3 linked regions of the Anatilimnocola aggregata genome follow. The protein of the gene in region 3 interacts with the protein of the main gene of each other region in a pairwise test. Links are inferred from orthologs where the notes say so. Each region holds a gene or a part of one and is shown on either strand. Other genes may lie near its edges.

Region 1 (5,664 bases), 6.5 Mb from region 3 along the record:
GCCAGGCTGTTGAGGACGACCGGCACCTTGGGAACCGGCATCACTTCGACCTTCGAAACGCCTGCGGTGCAGATGATTTCCGCCGCAGTCTTCGAAATTTTGTGACCAGCTTCGACGATGATTTCGCCAGCCCGTTCCGAACTAACAGGATAGCAAACGTCGTCGACCGAGATCTTCCCTTCGATCTTTACGACACTGCGACCATCGGTGATCTTCTCCGAGGTTGTCTCGTAAAAAGCACGAATCAGATCGGTGTCGGTGCTGTACTTGGCGCTCATCGCGCGGAGCAGCGTTACGGCCGAGAACTTGCCGCTTTGATCGATGCGCACATTGAGCGCATCTTTCTTGGTCACATTGACTTCGATCCAGCTGCCGCGTTCGGGGATGATGCGGCAACTTGGCAACTTGCGATCGCTGGTTCCCTCGAGTTCTTCGACGAAGTCGACACCCGGACTGCGGTGCAACTGGCTGACGACCACGCGCTCGGCACCGTTGATGATGAATTCACCACCACCGAGCATAACGGGGATATCGCCGAGATAAACTTCTTCCTCGATCGGCTGCTCTTTGTTGAGGCGGAGCCAAACGCGAAAGGGCTTGCCGTAGGTCAAACGTAGCTGGCGGCATTCTTCGGGCGTGTAGCGAGGTTTGCCGAGTTCGTACCGCAGATACTCAAGCTTGATCGTCTTGTCGTAGCTTTCGACGGGAAAAATCTCGCGCAAGACCGATTCGAGCCCGTGATCTTTCCGCTTTTCAGTTGGAATATCTTCTTGCAGGAACGCAGCGTAGCTTTCGGTTTGAATCTGGGTCAGATTCGGAATCGGGTGCTGCTCGCGACCCGAACCAAACTGACGGACTTCGCGGGGAATCAAGCGGCGCTGGGTAGGAATAGCCATAAGCCGGAAACACTCCAAACAGGAGAAAGAGTTGCTGCCAACCGCCGAGCGTCATCCGTGAGCTATCAGCGAAACCGGTCGGACGATGCGAACAGCTAACAGCCGCTCAGCACCGCCATAACAAGTGGTGACGAAATACGTGAAGGGCCGCCGTTAACACCGACTGCGCGCGAGACGACCCCGCACCATTCCAGTAGCGAAAAACCGCTGGACGGGTCCGGGGTGTCGATCAATTCTGCCTGCCTGTGCCGCGAGAGCAACAAACCACCTGCGGCGCCAAGAGTTAGGAAACAACATCCGCCATTCTTCATAGCGTACGCGCAAAACCATCACGGGACCAGTAGGGAACCCCGTTAAACCCAAGAACAGCTAGCTGAACCGACTCCAGCCAGCCGATCTACCACCCAAAACTACTTCAATTCGACAGTAGCACCGGCAGCTTCGAGATCAGCCTTGACCTTGGCAGCGTCTTCCTTCGAGGCCTTTTCCTTGATCTTCGCTGGAGGAGCGTCGACCAACTTCTTGGCGTCCATCAGCGAGGCGCCAGTGATGGCCTTCACGGCCTTCACGACTTCCAGCTTCTTGTCGCCAGCAGCGGTGAGGATGACGTCGAACTCGGTCTGCTCGGCAGCCTTGGCCGGGCCAGCATCAGCAGCTGGTGCAGCCATCATCATGCCGCCGCCTGCAGCAGGTTCGATACCGTACTTATCCTTCACGTAATCGCTCAGCTCTTTGGCCTGCTTGAGCGTCAGGTTGGCGATTTGATCACCCAAGGACGAAATGTCTACGTCAGCCATGATACACAACCCTTTCTGAACCCGCGGCCGGTTGGTGCCCAATACCTTGATTGGACGGCACCGACCGCAACTACCGCTGAAAATCACCAATTAGTAAACGCCCAGCCACACGCGGCGGGCCACCCAAGATATACAAATAGGAGCGAACTAGCTGGCAGCCGGTTCGGCACCCTCTTTTTCTGAAACCTGCTCTTTTTCCGAAATCTTCTTGACCTGGCTGAGCAGAGCACCGCCGGGCTGATTGATTTGCGAGAGGAGCTTGGCTCCGGGCGACAAAATCTGCCCGAGCAGCAAACTGATTTGCCCCACGCGATTGGGCCACTTGGCCACTTCCTTCATCTTTTCGGCCGAGAGCTTCTCGCCATCCATCACGCCGCCGCGAGGCAGGCATTTTTCAAACTCTGGCTTCTTGTGGATTGCAGCCATCTCTTTGGCCAGCGAGACGAAGTCTTCGCCGCCATAGACCACTGCCAAGCTTCCCTCGCCACCTTCGAATGCCGGCGCCAGCGAAGTCCCTTCAGTGGCGCGACGAGCCAAGCTCGCCTTGACCACCATCAACGACAGGCCCTTCTTCTTCAGCTCGCGCCGCAGGTTATAGGTGTTCGAAGAATCCAAGCCAATCACGTTGACGAGCACGGCGTCGTTCACGCCCTGCAGCCGCTGCTTGATTTCTTCAGTGATCAGACGCTTTAGTGTCTTGCTCATGCCGCACTTCTATTCTCAATGAAATCCAATTGCCGACCAACAAAACGCCAGCAAACAGCAATCACTACACTGCAATGCGAACCGCCGGGCTCATCGTGGCACAAAGGGCCACGCTCTTTACGTAAGTGCCCTTCACCGTGTTTGGCTTCAGGCCCAACACGTACTGCACGAAGGCCTCGATGTTCTCTTTCAGCTTGGGTGCTTCGAAGCTCGCCTTGCCAACAATTGCGTGCACAATGCCGCCGTTGTCGTTGCGAAATTCGACCTTACCAGCTTTGTATTCCTTGACCACGCGCGATACATCGGGCGTCACGGTGCCGGCGCGAGGCGACGGCATCAAGCCACGCGGGCCGAGCACGCGACCGAGCGGACCAACGAGACCCATCATGTCGGGAGCGGCGATGCAGACATCGAAATCGGTCCAGCCGTCCTTGATCTTCTGAGCCAATTCTTCCTGGCCCACAAAGTCGGCACCAGCAGCAGTTGCTGCCGCAGCCAGTTCGCCCTTGGCGAACACAGCAACGCGCTGAGCCTTGCCAATGCCGTGAGGCAGCACCACGCTACCACGCACGATTTGGTCGGCCTGCTTGGGATCAACACCCAAACGCATGTGGATTTCGATCGCTTGATCGAACTTGGTATTGCCAAACTGCTTCAGGCGCTCGACAGCCTTGTCCAAGGAAATAACGTCCTTAGTGGGCGGCGCGACCTTGAGGAGGGCACGAAAACGCTTCGATTGCTTGGGCATGGAAAACAGAGAGCCCCAGGCTCTCCTCGCGGGAATAGTGCGGGATGCGGAGAATCGAGTATCCTAGCGAGATGCCTGCTAGGTGACAAGGGGGTTCGAATTAACCTTCGACAACAATCCCCATGCTGCGAGCCGTCCCTTCGATCATTCTGCCAGCACGCTCGGGATCCATCGAGTTCAGGACGTCCTCTTTCTTTTTCACGATTTCCAAGATTTGGGCCTTGGTCACCTTGCCGACCTTGTCTTTGTTCGGCACGCCTGCACCCTTGGCACAGCCAGCAGCCATTTTGAGCAACGCTGACGCGGGGGGGCTCTTGGTGATGAATTCGAACGAACGATCGTTATAAACGGTCACGACCACGGGAATTGGAATCCCCATGAATTCGCGAGTTCGCTCATTGAACTGCGAGACGAATTGGCCGAGGTTGATACCGAACTTACCGAGCGAAGTACCAACTGGCGGGGCCGGGGTAGCCTGACCACCCGTCACTTGAAACTTTGCCTGACCCGTAACCTGCTTAACCTTAGCCATGCTACTACTGCCTTCACAAAACGAATGGAAACTTGATTTAATGCGGAATCGCGCGGCCTGCGGCGATTACCGGCGACTGGCTTGTCTTTGTCTAAATGAGTTCGATCTGCCAGTGCTGGAACTCGATCTCGGTCGAGCGACCAAAAATGAGCACCAGAACCTTGACCCGTCCGTTGGCCTGATCGACGGCGGCAACCTCGCCCTCGAAGTTTTGGAAGTTCCCTTCCTTGACCCGAACACGATCGGCCTTCTTGAAAGGAATGGTCGACTTGACGGGAGTCGCTTCGTCGGTGAGCACCTTGCTCTTCCGCAGAATGGTCTCAACGTCGTGCGGCAACATCGGCGTGGGCTTGCCGCCGGAGCCGGTGAAGTCGCCAATGCCGGCCGTTTCACGAATCGCGAACCACGACTCATCGTTGACGGCCATGTTAATCAGCAAGTAGCCCGGATAGAGCTTCTTTTTGACAACCTTGCGCTTGCCGGTCTTGGTGAACTCGGCCACATCTTCGGTGGGAACGACCACGTCTTTGAAGTACCGCTCCACCCCATTCATCTTGATGCGGCGAAGGAGGGCGTCCTTGATCGAGTCTTCGCGATTGACCTGGATTTTGAGGATGTACCAATCGAACGTCAGCGAGTCGTCGAGCCGCGATTCATCGATGAACTCAAGCGGCTCGCGGTCCGGAACGTCTGCTTCCGGCTCATCAGCTTCGACTTCTGGTTCGTCAATCTCGGTGGCATCCAATTGCGCTTCTTCGGTAGCGCGATGCGGAGGATCGCCAGCCTGGCTGGAGGCGGCGAGCGAACCGGGCGAGAGCGTGACATCATCGGGCTGAGGCTGTGCGGGCGTGGCAGCAGTTGGCTCGACGGGCGGCACCACATCGCTGGAAGTCGCAGGACCAGCATCAGGCTCGGAATTTTCGGGACTATCGGGATGCATTTTCGGGGCCTTCACCGGTACTCGAGAACCAACGTCGATGCGGGACAACAAACCTAACCCTTGGCAACGCCAAGGGCCGTCAAGATGCCCAGCCAGGCAGCATCGAGGGCAAACAGGACAGCCGTCAGGCCGATAATCAAGACAATCACCACCGTGGTGCTGCGCGACAACTCGCGCCAGGTCGGCCACGAGACCTTGTTCATTTCCGCTTCGACGGCGATCAAAAAATCGGCGAATGGCGGATAGTTTACCAGTCGATAGCCAATCCAGAGGCCAGCTAGCAGCACTGCCGAAGCAATGCCGTAGCGAACAGCATTCTGCTGCCCCTGCAGGCCAGCTTCAGCCAATCGCCAGGCACCAAAAGCGACAACTACCCAGATCACCACGCACGTAATTTGGCGCGCGAGGCGACCCTGGCTACGCTTGTACAGCCCAGTGCTCAGGAATTCGCTGAGAATCAAATTCAGTCCCATACTCGACGCCGCTTTATCTTTTGACATGGTCCCTTGCCCGGCGGTGCTGCTCTTTCAGCAGGGCACCGAAGTGCATCGCTGAGCGAGCATGGAGCCGGCGATCCTCGCCGTCCCCCAATTGAACAAGTTATTAAGGCAACATCTTTTACTGAGGCAACATTGCCTTGCGGCAATCCAACCTTCTGCCAGCACGGGCGGAGGGAATCGAACCCGCAACCCCCGGTTTTGGAGACCGGTGCTCTACCAATTGAGCTACACCCGTAAGCAAACGCCCGGACCGCAAAGGGCCCGGGCAATGGGTGCCGCTGGATCTACTAGAAACCGGCGGCTCACCTGTATTAATCTACAAATCTGCCAGCACTGGCGACACCCCAAACGAGGGCCGCCAGCTGAGATTTATCTTGGACTACTCAACAACCTTGGTCACAACGCCCGAACCGACGGTCTTGCCACCTTCGCGGATAGCAAAACGCACGCCGTCATCCATGGCGATGGGCTTGTGCAGTGTGACCACAACCTTGACGTTGTCGCCAGGCATGCACATGTCGGCACCGACGAGGTCGGCAGTACCGG
Region 2 (5,725 bases), 2.6 Mb from region 3 along the record:
GATCGTGCGCCGCAAGTGCGTCTGGCATTAGCGTCAGCGCTGCAACGATTGACGGCGAAGGAACGACTGCCGCTGGCAACGCGACTCGTCGCGCACGAGGAAGATGCCGGTGACCACCACATTCCGCTGATGCTCTGGTATGGCATCGAGCCGATTGCCGGCGAGATGCCCGCTGAAATGTACAAACTGCTCGCCGAGTGTCGCATTCCGCTCGTGCGGCAACATCTGGTGCGCCGCTTGCTCGAAGAAGATCCCGGCGACCAGCGTTTGGCAACTCTGATCGAAACGCTTGGCAATGTCCGCGATGCCCAGGTGCAACTTGATCTGCAGCGTGGCATTCTGCTGGCCCTCGAGGGCCGCCGCAGTGTGCCGATGCCCATGACCTGGCCCGCAGTCTTCGAAACCCTCAGCGATAGTCGCACTGTGGATGTACAAGATCACGCCGTGGCGCTGGCCGTGAAGTTTGACGATGCTGCCGTCATCGCCAAGTTGAAAAAGCAACTCGTCGATATGGGGCAGGACTTGGGCACCCGTCAGCAGGCCCTGGCTTTGATTCTCACAAAGCTTCCGGTCGAATTGCCGGTGACGCTGCACGGCTTGCTGCGCGAGCCGGCGATTCGCGCTCAAGCGATCAAAGCGCTCGCGGCTTACAACCACCCGGGCACGCCGGCGGAACTTGTCAATCTTTATGGTTCGCTGACAGAAGCGGAACGAGCTGATGTCGTGCAGACGCTGGCCTCGCGCCCCGCCTATGCCGTCGCGCTCCTCTCTGCGGTTCAAGAGAAGAAACTGCCGCGGACCGACATCACCGCTGGTGTTCTTCGCCAACTGCAGGCTTTGAACCATAAAGACGTTGCCGCGAAGCTCGAAGCAATCTGGGGGACGATTCGTCCAGCTGCCGAAGACAAGAAAGAACTCGCGGCCAAATACAAGTCGCTATTGACGACGGAAACACTCGCGACTGCCAACGCCTCACATGGTCGCGCCATCTTTGCCAAGAACTGTGCCAGCTGTCATAAGCTGTTCGACGAAGGTGGGAAGATGGGTCCGGATCTGACCGGTTCGCAGCGGACGAATCTCGACTACGTCCTTGAAAACGCCCTCGATCCCAGTGCGGTCGTGCCGCGCGATTACCAGGTGACGACCTTTCTGCTCGACAACGGCCGCGTGGTGCAAGGGATCGTCCTCCGCGAAACCGCCGTCGCCGTGACCGCGCAAACGCCCAACGAAGTCCTGACCATTCCCGTCAGCACCATCGAAGAGCGCAAGCTTTCAAAGCTTTCGATGATGCCCGAAGGAATCTTTCAGCGACTGAGCGACAACGACGTTCGTGACCTGGTCGCTTACCTTGCCAGTTCCAGGCAAGTCCCGCTGCCCATGCAATAAAAAGCGAGAAAGGGTGGCTGAACTAACTTCGCCTAACTCACCGGGCTCACAAAATCGTCGGGTTTGATCGCCAGGATGGAAGTCTTGAGTTGGGGCAGCACTTCTTCGGCGGTGTTGCCGAGCAGCGCGCCGGCGATTCCTTGGCGGGCGACGGTTCCCATGACGACAAGGTCGAAATTGTGCGTGTTGGCGAACGCCGGGATGTGTGTGTTGGGCAGGCCGCGAACCAAATTCAGGTGCAACTCAGCCGGCTTCTCGGCAAGGGTGGCTGCGAGTGCCTGTAGGCCTTCTTCCCCCAGCTTGCGCGTGGCCTCTTCAATATCTTTGAACTCCGCGGCCGACATGTAATCTTTTACTAGCCCTTCGCCATAAATGGCCCAGCAGTGCATGGCAGTCAAACTTGCCCCCAGCTTGACGGCCAGGTGAGCGGCAGCAGCCATGATTTTTTGATTGAGGGCAATGTGCTTCTGATCTTCGGCAGCAGCATCGAGGGCGACGAGGATCTTCTTGGGCGACGTGTTGGCCTCTTGCTGCGAGACGAGCAGCACCGAGCTCGGACATTTGCGCAGTAGTTCCCACGCAGTATCGCCGATGCCACCAGCGCGGCGGCTATGCGGGCCCTTGGCTTGCAGAATCACGAGGTCGTGTTTGCCAGCCAGCACCTCCTTGATGACCGCGGTGCCGGTTTTTCCTTCGGCAACCACCGGCGCTACCGGTCGCCCGCGCTTTACGGCTTGTTCGCCCGCCAGCATGCTAAGGGCCGATTCTTTTTGCGACTTTAATTGCCGGCGAATTTCGTCGGCCTTGCCACCGAGCATCTTCCAAGTCCACCCTTGATCGGGCAGCACGTCGATCAGCGTGATCGTGGCTGTAGGCTCCGCCAAAGCGATCGCCAGATCGATCTCTGGCAGGGCAGGGTGGAGGGCATCGATGAGAGCCAGTGGTTTTTGATAAGCGGGCATGGGAGTGGATTCGTGGAGAGAAAGTAGACTCAATTGATCGCAGTCCTCAACATACCAAATTGCAGTGAAGATTGCGGGCGAGTTAACTACGGGCTAGCCGCTGCAGCACTTCTACTCCGCGAGCGAGCGTAGCTTCTGATGCGGCGTAGCTGATGCGGAAGTGGCTGTCGCGACCGCTGAAGATATTGCCGGGAATGATGAGCAGTTGATTCTCGATGGCCTTGGCGACGAACTGTGCGCCACTGGCGATGGGCGCTTTGGGAAAGACGTAGAAAGCGCCGCCGGGAACGGTCAGTTCGTACATGTCTTTCAGCCCGTTCACCACGAAGTCGCGCTTCTGCTTGTAGGCCGTGACGTGCGCGCTCATGTCGACGTCCATCGCCACCGCGCCGGCCCATTGCACGGGCTGCGGGGCGCAGACGAACGTGTACTGCTGCAGCTTGACCATCGTGTCGATCACTTCGGCCGGTCCGTGGACGAAGCCGAGCCGCCAGCCGGTCATGCCATGGCTCTTGCTGAAGCCGTCGATTACCAGCGTGTTGGGGTTGTACTTGGCCGGCGAAACGAAAGGCTGGTCGTAGCAAAAGCTGCGATAGATCTCGTCGCTCAACAAGCAGATGTTCCGCTCGGCAGCCAGTTCGGCCAGCCCGCGAACTTCCTCCTCGCTGGCGATCACTCCCGTCGGATTGGCCGGGCTGTTGAGCAGAATCAGTTTGGTCCGGGGTGTGATGGCGGCCTTTACCTTGGCCAGATCGATGCGGAAGTCGGGGTAGGTATCGATGATGACTGGTTTGCCGCCGGCCAGTTGCGTTAGCGAGGTGTACATCACGAAGTAAGGATCGAAGACGATCACTTCGTCACCCGGATTGATTAACGACCACATCGCCAGGGCCAGGCCGCCGCTGGTGCCGCTAGAAACAAAAACCTTGCGGTCAGCGTGACCATATTCGGCATCGATCCGCTGCTGCAACTTATCGCGCAGGACCGGCATGCCTTGGGTCAGAGCGTAGGCGTTCTTGCCTTTCTTGATCGCATCAATGCAGGCTTCTTTGATCGGCTCGGGCACATCGAAGTCGGGCTGCCCGATCGAGAGATTGATCGGATCCTTCATCTTCGCGGCTAATTCAAAAACTTTGCGAATACCGCTGCTATCAAACGCGCGGGTCCGATCGGCAATCCAAGACATGGCAACCTGCGTGGCTTAGAGAAGACAGGGCCCACAATTGAACCCTAATTCATAGGGAGCCAGCGGGCCGGGAGTTGCGGAAAGAACCAAGTAGTATCCAGCGATTCTCCATTTTCGGCAAGCCGGGGGACTGAAAACTGTGAATTTGCGCTGAATGGCTGGTTTTGGAAGAGTATTTGCATCGCTACAATCACCCCATCTTCGCACCCTTAACATGTCTCATGTGACAAGGAGAAGACCATGTTTTGCAATCTGAACTTCATTTCGACGATCCTGCTTGCTGGCTTCACCGCCGCCATCGCAGCTGGTCAACAACCAGCCAGCGATGATCCGTTCGCTCCTGCGCCGACAGTGCCGACGACTAATCAACCCGCTCCAGCGAATCCTGACGATCCTTTTGCCCCGACTCCTAAACCAGCACTGCCGCCTGTTGTTCCAGCGCCAGGTCCAGGCATTGTTCCGCCACCTCAACCGCGCGTTCAGCCTGTTCCAACACCGCAACCGGCGAACCCCGCCCCGGTCAACCCCGATGCCGAGGGTGCCAACGACGGTAACGGAGTGATCGTTGCTTCGCCGGGACGTTTCGCACCCTGGGGCAACACCAAGGGGACCTGGGTTCCCTTTTATTACAACAAACAGTGGCACCTCTATCGCAGCTGGTGCCAATAACCGCTCTGCCAGCCGTCGAGGTGACGGCTGGAGTTTTTGCTTGAGGGGCCAGGCAGGGTGCCTGGCCAGAAGTTTTTCCGTGGAGGGAATTTAGAATGTCGAAGTATGTGAAGATGTTGGTGATGGCAGCCGCAGTGGTAATGCTGAGCAGCACCTCGGCGATGGCTTTCGGTCATCGTCGTTGCAACAGCTGCTGTGCGCCAACTTGTGCAGCACCCGTGTGCGAAGCACCAGCCCCAGCCCCAGCGCCAGCTCCTGTTTGCGAAACTTGCGCACCTTCTTGCGACACTGGTTGTTGCAAGCAAAAGCGCTGCAAGAAGCAACGCTGCCGTCGCGTTCGCTGCTGTGCTCCAGCTTGCTGCAGCTAGTCCGACACGCAATCCTGCCGTCAGACAAAGGAAGCCGCGGGCAAGGGATGCTGGCGGCTTTCTTTATTTCTTGCGGCGACAGACAAGCATCGCAGATGGCGAGGGCTAACCAGCAACGCTTCCCAACTATTTGAAGGTGTTGCCCGTGTTTGATCGAATCCATTTCTCCAGATTGCTCCAAACTCGTTCATCGCCGCATACGGCATCGTCCCACTGAACTTCCCAAGCCCCATCAGCACCAAATTGCTTTTCCATGAACTCATTCCGGAGCTTACTGTCTCGCTCCGGAAACGAAATGCCGAACGAAGTTGCGGCATCTTGAATCGCATTAGCGGCGTCGACACTACCAATCCTTCGGTACGCGTCAGCGAATAGCGAGTAGGATGGATTCCCCGGCCAGTCAGATTCGAAAAAATAATTCAGCCCGCCGTTATCGATCACACCTTGTGCGGAAAACACGAGCGCGACTGTCCGAAACGGCTCGTCCAACAAGCTAATTTCGCCGCCTGCGACTTTGAGCTTTTCAAATGCGATGGTGCTCGCATGCTCGAGGAGTGATTCTTGGTCATTCATGTGAAATAACGAATCGGTTGATTTTTCCGAGATGAAAAACTGTCGGTAGATGAAACGATCACGGCAGATCGATCTGCACGACTTGATCACCGCAGAGCTGCGTCATCTTCCAAATCCTCCGCTCGCAAGCTACTTATCCTCGGCTGGAGTAGGTGGTTTGCGAAACTGCAACTGCTTCTTCTCCCAGCCCAGATTGCTCGCCACTTGCTGCGGCCATTCAAAGCCGGCGACATCTTGATAGATGACGACTTGAGTCTTCTCGGCTGCCAGGGCCACCGCTTGCGGCATGTCGAGCTTGCGCTGCACGTTTAGATAGATGGGCCCATCGCGATGCGTCGTGGGCAAATCGTAGAGGTCGATGCGTTTTGCACCTGGTTCCATGATTGAGGCGTACAGCGCATTGCCACCCATCTTCCGTTGGCTTTGCAACCAGAGGGCCGCTTTGCTCAGTGTCTCGGGCGTGCGGCAAGCTTTCATGGCGGCCACAATGTCCAAGGTTTGCATTCCGTCCAAGGTTTGCCCGAGCAGATAAAACCGGCGGCGATTTTGAATCTGTTTCTTTTCCGACTGATCGAAGGCCG
Region 3 (7,118 bases):
TCCGGCGTTCCAGACTTCGGCATCGTCTTCGCCGATGATTCCCGTGAAGGTGGGGCCGGCAGTAAAGAACGAATGCTTGATCAGCTCTTCGCCGCGAACGGGCAAGGCCGCAGCCAGCAGCAGAACGAGACAGAACAAACGACTGCAGCGAACCAGCATCTGATTTCTCCCCGAGAGGTGTGGGCAAGTTCCACAGTCTAGCCGACGCGCGGGCTTTCCGCTGTAATCAGGTTGTTGCGCCGGAAATTCACTTCACCCGAATTCATTTCAGCCACTTCATGCCCAATCAAAATCTCACCGTCGCCGTCGGTCCTAGTGAGCGGACCGTCGTCACCGCCGAAGGAAAAATACTGACTGCACCTGCCGATTGGATACTCCTGCCGCCTGGCGATGCAGCCCTTACGCGACGGGTGAAGTTGGCTGGTCCAACATGGAGCGTGCAAGAGAAAAGGGGCCGCAAAATATTCTCCCGCGGCATGTGGTGCCCTGCTGCCACCGTGGAGCAGATTCGCGCCGATCTGGCGGCTGAGCGGGCTGATCCGGCGCATGCCAAAAAGAAAGCAGCGGATGCTGCGCGGCGCGAGAAGAAGCATGGCGAGTACGTCGAAGACTTCCGCGGCGCGGTGCTACAGTTCTTAGGCTTCTCTTCTTACTACTCCGCGCTTGCAGAAAAGTTAGCGACTGCCGTCACTGCCCATGCGACGCCTGTAGGGAGTGGCACCGTTGCCCGCACCGAGCGAATTCCGATCGAACAGCGGGCCGAAGCAGCCGTGATTGCCTGGCTGCGGCATCAAACCACCGCTTACGACGAAATGAAGATCGCCCGCATCAAAGGAGAGCGCCGCGAAGTCCGCCGCGAACTGGCTGAGCAGTCACGCAAGCTACTCAACCAATATCGCTCCGACTTCCCCGTCAATCCTGACACCTGCCCACTGCGGACTGCACTCAACAAGGCAGCAGCAGAGGTGATAAAATAGCTGGTATGCAAATTTGGATTGATGGCGATGCTTGCCCGGTCGATGTGAAGGAACTGCTGTTTCGCACGGCAGACCGGCGGCAAGTGAAGATGACCGTGGTCGCGAATCAGTCGATTCGCATTCCGCGATCCGATTACATCTCGTCGCTACTGGTCACTGACGGCGCGAATATCGCCGACCGCAAGATCGTGGAACTACTGACTCCCGGCGATCTGGTGGTGACCGCCGATATTCCGCTGGCCGCCGATGTCATCGCCAAAGGTGGCGAAGCGCTTGACCCGCGCGGGCAACTTCATACGGAGGCTTCCATCGGCGAGCGACTTGCCGTGCGGAACATGCTCGACCAGATGCGCGGCAGCGGCGACGTGATCCGCGGCCCGCGGGGTTACAACGCGAACGATCGGCAAGCTTTCGCTAACACGCTTGATCGGTGGCTTACCAAGGCGATCAAGGAGCGAGAGAAGGCCGGGGGAGAGAGACGAGAGGCGGGAGACGAGGGGAAGAAATAATTCTCTCGGCTCCAACTGCAACGTCCCTCGACACTTACCGAATTCTGTCCTCTGTATTCGCCTGCCTCCCATATCTCGCCTCTCGCCTCTCGGCCCCGATTTCTTAGAATGAACGTCGGCTGCTAATCGCGCCAAAGTCTTCGCTGCATTCCGTCCGCAAGGAAGTCCCGTATGTCTCGTTCTTTCGTGCATTTGCATTGCCACTCGCATTACAGCTTGCTCGATGGTGCCTCGCCCATTCCCAAGCTGATTCAGCGGGCGAAGGACCATGGGATGAACTCCCTGGCGCTGACCGATCACGGCAATCTGCACGGCGCGTTGGAGTTTTATAACAAGGCGAAGGCCAAGGGGATCAACCCGATCCTCGGTTACGAAGCCTATATTGCGCCGGGCAGTCGCTTCGATAAGAAGGACGCTTCGAACAGCAAGGAAGCCAGTTATCACCTGACGCTGCTCGCGCAGAATCGAGTCGGCTTCAAGAATCTGATCAAGCTTGCCTCGGCCGCGATGCTCGAAGGCTTTTATTACAAGCCACGCATCGACAAAGAAATCCTCGCTGCACATAGCGAAGGGATCATCTGCCTCAGCGGATGTGTTTCCAGCGAGTTCAGCAACGCGATCTTGCGCGGTGGCGACGGCGACGATGCCTTCAAAGCCGCCATGGAAACCGCTGCCTGGTTCAGCAAGCTGTTTGGCGATCGCTACTTCATCGAGATCATGAACAACGGCGTCGACATCCAACGCATTCAGCTGGAAGGGGCCGTCGACATTGCCAAGCGAATGGGCTTGCCGCTTGTCGCCACGAGTGATGCGCACTACGTCGATCGCGAAGATGCCGAAGCGCAAGACGTGATGCTGTGCGTGAACACCGGTCGGTTCCGTACCGACACTAACCGGATGAAGATGGAGAACGATTCGTTCTACCTCCGTTCGCCGGAAGAGATGTACCAGCATTTTCCTGGGCTCGAAGATGCGGTGGCACGGAGCCAGGAGATTGCGAATTCGGTTTGCATCGACCTGGAACTCGGCAAGCGGCACTTCCCCGTGTATGCCTTGCCCGAAGGTCGCTCGACATCTGAATATTTGCGCGAGCTGTGCATCACCGGCCTCAAAGATCGTTACTCCGACGATCCGGAGATGCTCAAGGACGATGTGCTGGCCGACGTGGTGATCGCGCGGCTCGATCGTGAACTCGATGTGATCAACAAGCTGGGCTTTCCCAACTACTTTCTCATCGTTTGGGACTTCGTACGCGAAGCTCGCGACAAGGGAATTCCCGCGACGGCGAGAGGTAGCGGTGTCGGCGCGCTCGTCTGCTTCGCGCTCTACTTGAGCCACGTTTGCCCGATCAAATATGACCTGCTGTTCGAGCGGTTCCTCGACCTGAATCGCAAGGAAGCGCCCGATATCGACATCGACTTCTGCAAGGAACGTCGCGGGCTCATCATCAACTATGTGAAGGAAAAGTACGGCGAGGCGAACGTCGCACAAATCGGCACCTTCGGTACGCTCCAAGCTCGTGCGGCGATCAAGGACGTGGGCCGCGTACTGGGAATTCCGGTCGAGCGCGTGAATAAACTCACGAGTCTCGTACCCGATCAATTGCACATTTCGCTGGACGAAGCGATTGAGCAGGCCGAAGAACTGAAGCATCTCTATCAAACCGATGCTGAAATTCGCGAAGTGTTGAACTTGGCTCGCAAGATCGAAGGGCTCGCGCGGAACATCGGCACGCATGCGGCCGCAGTCGTGATCGCCGACAAGCCGCTGACCGAGTACGTGCCGCTCGGTAAGGTGAGCGGTAAGAACGACATCATCACGCAGTGGTCGATGGGCGATGTCGAAGCTGCTGGCCTGCTGAAGATGGACTTTCTCGGCCTCCGCAACTTGACGATCCTCAGCAAAGCGGAAGACATCATTCTGCAGACGACGGGCAAGCGAATTAACCCGTACAAGTTTCCGCTCGACGATAAGAAAACCTTCGCCCTGCTGCAACGCGGCGAAACGAAGGGCATTTTCCAGCTGGAATCGGGCGGTATTCGCGACCTGCTGCAGAAGATGAAACCCGATCACTTCCGCGACATCATCGCCACGAACGCGCTCTATCGTCCTGGTCCGCTCGAAGGGGGCATGGTCCGCGACTACGTCGAAGTGAAGAACGGCCGTCAGGCTGCCAGTTACATCCATCCCGTGTGCGAGAAGATCCTCTCGGAAACGCACGGCGTGATGGTGTATCAAGAGCAGGTGATGCGGATCCTGAGCGAACTGGGCGGCATTGAACTCGCCAGTTCGTACACGTGCATCAAGGCGATCAGCAAAAAGAAGGAAGAGCTGATTGCCAAGAACAAAGACCAGTTCCTCATCGGCTGCGGTGAGAAGGGCCTCTCGAAAAACGAGGCCGAAGACTTCTGGAACATGATCATCAAGTTCGCGGGCTACGGCTTCAATAAGAGCCACTCGACCGCTTACGCGCTGATCGCCTACATGACGGCGTATCTCAAGGCGCACTATCCGGTCGAGTTCATGGCAGCACTTCTCAGTGGTGATATCGAAGGGCGTAACTTTAAAACGAAGGACGCGCTCGTCGAACACTTGGAAGATTGCGCGCGGATGAATATTGAGGTGGTGCCTCCGTGCGTCAATCACAGCGACGTCGATTTCGCTGTTTCTGGCGACAAGATTCACTTTGGGCTTTCTGCAATCCGGGGTTGCGGCGGTAGTGCGGGTGAAGCGATTGTTACCGCGCGCAAGAAAGGCGGTCCATTCCGCGATTTGTTCGATTTTTGCGAACGAGTCGACTCTTCCGGTTCAAGCAAGGGAGTGATCGAAACTCTGATCAAGGCTGGTGCCTTCGATGGCTTTAAGGTGAAGCGCTCACAGTTGTATGCGATTATTGAGCGGGCGATTCAAGCGGGACAGAGCGTTGCCTCAGATCGCAAGAGCGGGCAGAAGTCGCTGTTCGGCGCATTCGCTGAAGAGTCTGACTCGAAGCCCGTTGTCACCATGCCCGATCTGCCGGAGCAGCAGCCGAAGGAGATGGCTCAGGCCGAAAAAGAAGTGCTCGGGTTTTATTTATCTTCGCATCCGCTCGACGAATACAAGCACAAACTGGCCATGTATCGTTCACATTCCGTTACCGGGGCGAAGAGCGTGCCCGAACGGCAGGAAGTGATCTTGGGCGGCATGCTCGGTGCCCTGAAGTTCAGCAGCACGAAGAACCCGCAGCCCGGTAAGCCTTCGCGCTATGTAATGTTCGACCTCGAAGATGACGAGTCGAACAACATCCGTTGCATCCTGTGGCCCGATGGCTTTGTCGACTACGGTCATCTAGTGCAAGCCGACGCGATCCTGATGGTTCGCGGCAGTATCGATCGCCGCGGCGGCGAAGAAGCGAACCTGATCGTCAACGAACTAAGCACGCTCGCCGATATCGACGAGCGGAGCACTTCCGGGATCGAGATTCGTTTCGACGAACGGCAGCACGGTCCCGAGACGATCAAAAAGGCGTACGAGATCGTTCGTGGCTATCCAGCGACAGGTGAGAAACCCGGTCAATTGAAAATGCAGATCGTCACCGAAGACCGCACCATCGTTGAATTGAAAGTGGCCAAGGCTCGGCTAAACATCACTAAAGAACTGGAAGCTCGCTTGCACGACTTACTTGGTCCCGGTCACCTTCGGCTGCTGAAGAATCCTCCCAAGCCATCTGCAGATCGTCCGCCCCCACGACGGCAGTTTCAGAAAGCTGGCGCGAGGTAGGCACTCGCAAGCAGGCAACTCTTCGCCGTCTAAACTGCAAGTCGCGTAATGGGATTAGCTATCCCCGCCGAATCATAAACCGGATCGGGATGAACACCTCGTGTGCTACGGCGAAGCCTTGCCGCTTGGCCGGTGTGAACCGCCAATCACGGACGGCATCAAGTGCCGATTCGTCAAAGCTCGTCATACCGCTGGACCTTTCGACGCTCGCTCGCAGTACTCGACCGGCAGCCGATATCTGCACGCGTAGCATTACTTTCCCTTCCACTCCCGCCAGCAGGGCATCGCGCGGGTACAGTGGCTCGCGGTTGTCTGGCAATTTGCGAGGCAGCTCGTCTACCTTGGCGCCCGCGACCGAAGGGCGAATGGCAGCGACGTTCACTTTGCCGGGCGAAGTCCGCAGCTGATCAGCAATTTGCCGGTCGAGTGGCTTGGCGGCTGTTTCCACTTTCTGCTGCGGTGATTCTTTCGCCTTCTCTCTGGGTGGCACTTTCGCCGGTGCATCGATCGACACCGAAGTTGCTGGCGGCTTATCCGTAGGCATTACATTCGTCGGTTCGTAATCGCCCGACCTGACCACCGGCAGCACCGCCGGGGTCGGTTCCAGCGTATCGCGAATGGGGGCATTTTCGACCGCTACCTGCGGCGGCGGTTCGAGCGACACCGCTTCGACCGACACTTCCACTTCCTGGGTATGGTCGGGCTGGGTCGCCGCGACCGCTGACATCTGGGCGTGAATCAAGATCGCTTCGCCGCGGCGAACTTGAAACTCTAGCACCGAGGGAAATGCTAGCATCGTTCCACCAATTGCTGCCGCCACTGCTACGTGCGCAATGATCGAAACGTCCCAGCCGACTAGCAGGGTCCGAGCTATATATCGCGCTCTAGAGGGAAACATCACGGTGGGTTAGACTTGTAAAACTTGCTTCGCGAATCGGTCTTACATTCTAAAGACCGTGCAATTTAGGAGCAACCATTAACTGCTTTTGTCGGCTAATTTGCCAGAGATTGAGCATGAAAGATCAAGCTGAATTTCAAGCTTGCGCCGAACGATTAAAAGCGTTAGCCGATCCTGAACGATTGCGCATCTTGCAAGTGCTGTTTGGCGGGCCCTGTACCGTCGGTGAAATCGCGGAGCGACTCTCGGAGGATATTGTCAAGGTTTCTCACCACTTGTCGATACTTCGGCGCGGTAAGATCGTCCTGCCCACGCGGCAGGGGCGATTTATCCAGTACTCCATTCACCCCGAAGTGATCCCCGCCGAACTCCCCACGACCGATGTTGCCAAGATCGATTTCGGCTGCTGTCATTTGGATCTGAAGCTCGAACCGCGCGAGACTTAGTCCTCGGCCTCACTGGTCGCGAATCGCCTCACCAGCCTGCACGGCCCCTCTTTCGCCTTTACAGACGCTGCTGCGCGGCACACAATACCTTTCAGCCAAATCGTTTACTGCCACGCGGCCTTCACTGAAGGTCGCGATTTTTTTGTCCCTTGTCGCTTGCTGATACCGAGACTGCTCCCATGGTCGAATACGTCCCGATGACCAAAAAAGGCTTCAACAAGAAGAAGGCTGAATTGGATCGGCTCGACAATGTTGAAATGCCGCTGATCGCCGAAAAGATCGCTGCTGCCCGGGCCGAAGGCGATCTTAAAGAAAATGCCGAGTACCACGCCCAGCGAGAGGCGCAGGGTCTCTTGCAAGCCAAGATCAACCAGATCAAGGGGGAACTCTCCCGGGCGCAGATCATCGACCCGAACACCTTGCCGCGCGACCAGGTCTGCTTTGGTGCCACCATCACCGTTCGTGATGTCGACATGGATGAAGAAGAGGTCTACACCCTCGTCGGCTCTGGCGAAGAAGACTACGACAC

What was found.
Region 1: the proteins of dnaE (region 3) and rplL interact in binary tests that used the Escherichia coli proteins (3 or more experiments, as listed by UniProt). The link is inferred for Anatilimnocola aggregata from one-to-one orthologs.
Region 2: the proteins of dnaE (region 3) and ETAA8_RS12195 interact in binary tests that used the Escherichia coli proteins (3 or more experiments, as listed by UniProt). The link is inferred for Anatilimnocola aggregata from one-to-one orthologs.

What each region holds. Positions count from the first base shown.
Region 1 is NZ_CP036274.1:7,150,460-7,156,123, reverse strand. What follows is about bases 1-2,721. They hold rplL (50S ribosomal protein L7/L12), read right to left. Parts: upstream 1,694-2,721; coding sequence 1,307-1,693; downstream 1-1,306. Other genes in these bases: rplA (50S ribosomal protein L1), read right to left, coding at 2,463-2,721; rplJ (50S ribosomal protein L10), read right to left, coding at 1,841-2,398; rpoB (DNA-directed RNA polymerase subunit beta), read right to left, coding at 1-896. Outside these bases: more of rplA, read right to left, coding at 2,722-3,146; rplK (50S ribosomal protein L11), read right to left, coding at 3,247-3,678; transcription termination/antitermination protein NusG, read right to left, coding at 3,770-4,618; preprotein translocase subunit SecE, read right to left, coding at 4,672-5,118; tuf (elongation factor Tu), read right to left, coding at 5,498-5,664. UniProt on the Escherichia coli protein: The binding site for several of the GTPase factors involved in protein synthesis (IF-2, EF-Tu, EF-G and RF3). Is thus essential for accurate translation.
Region 2 is NZ_CP036274.1:3,215,818-3,221,542, forward strand. Bases 1,483-4,264 are described here. They hold ETAA8_RS12195 (pyridoxal phosphate-dependent aminotransferase), read right to left. Parts: upstream 3,535-4,264; coding sequence 2,431-3,534; downstream 1,483-2,430. Other genes in these bases: ETAA8_RS12190 (universal stress protein), read right to left, coding at 1,483-2,348; ETAA8_RS12200 (hypothetical protein), read left to right, coding at 3,775-4,203. Also shown: ETAA8_RS12185 (PVC-type heme-binding CxxCH protein), read left to right, coding at 1-1,386; more of ETAA8_RS12190, read right to left, coding at 1,419-1,482; ETAA8_RS12205 (DMP19 family protein), read right to left, coding at 4,698-5,144; ETAA8_RS12210 (alpha/beta hydrolase family protein), read right to left, coding at 5,274-5,725. UniProt on the Escherichia coli protein: Shows aminotransferase activity with methionine and histidine as substrates, and to a lesser extent also with phenylalanine.
Region 3 is NZ_CP036274.1:609,087-616,204, reverse strand. The notes cover bases 1,271-5,445. They hold dnaE (DNA polymerase III subunit alpha), read left to right. Parts: upstream 1,271-1,657; coding sequence 1,658-5,245; downstream 5,246-5,445. Other genes in these bases: ETAA8_RS02275 (energy transducer TonB), read right to left, coding at 5,304-5,445; ETAA8_RS02285 (YaiI/YqxD family protein), read left to right, coding at 1,271-1,486. Also shown: ETAA8_RS02295 (beta-propeller domain-containing protein), read right to left, coding at 1-159; ETAA8_RS02290 (DUF2293 domain-containing protein), read left to right, coding at 279-977; more of ETAA8_RS02285, read left to right, coding at 983-1,270; more of ETAA8_RS02275, read right to left, coding at 5,446-6,041; ETAA8_RS02270 (ArsR/SmtB family transcription factor), read left to right, coding at 6,260-6,589; transcription elongation factor GreA, read left to right, coding at 6,769-7,118. UniProt on the Escherichia coli protein: DNA polymerase III is a complex, multichain enzyme responsible for most of the replicative synthesis in bacteria. This DNA polymerase also exhibits 3' to 5' exonuclease activity. The alpha chain is the DNA polymerase catalytic subunit.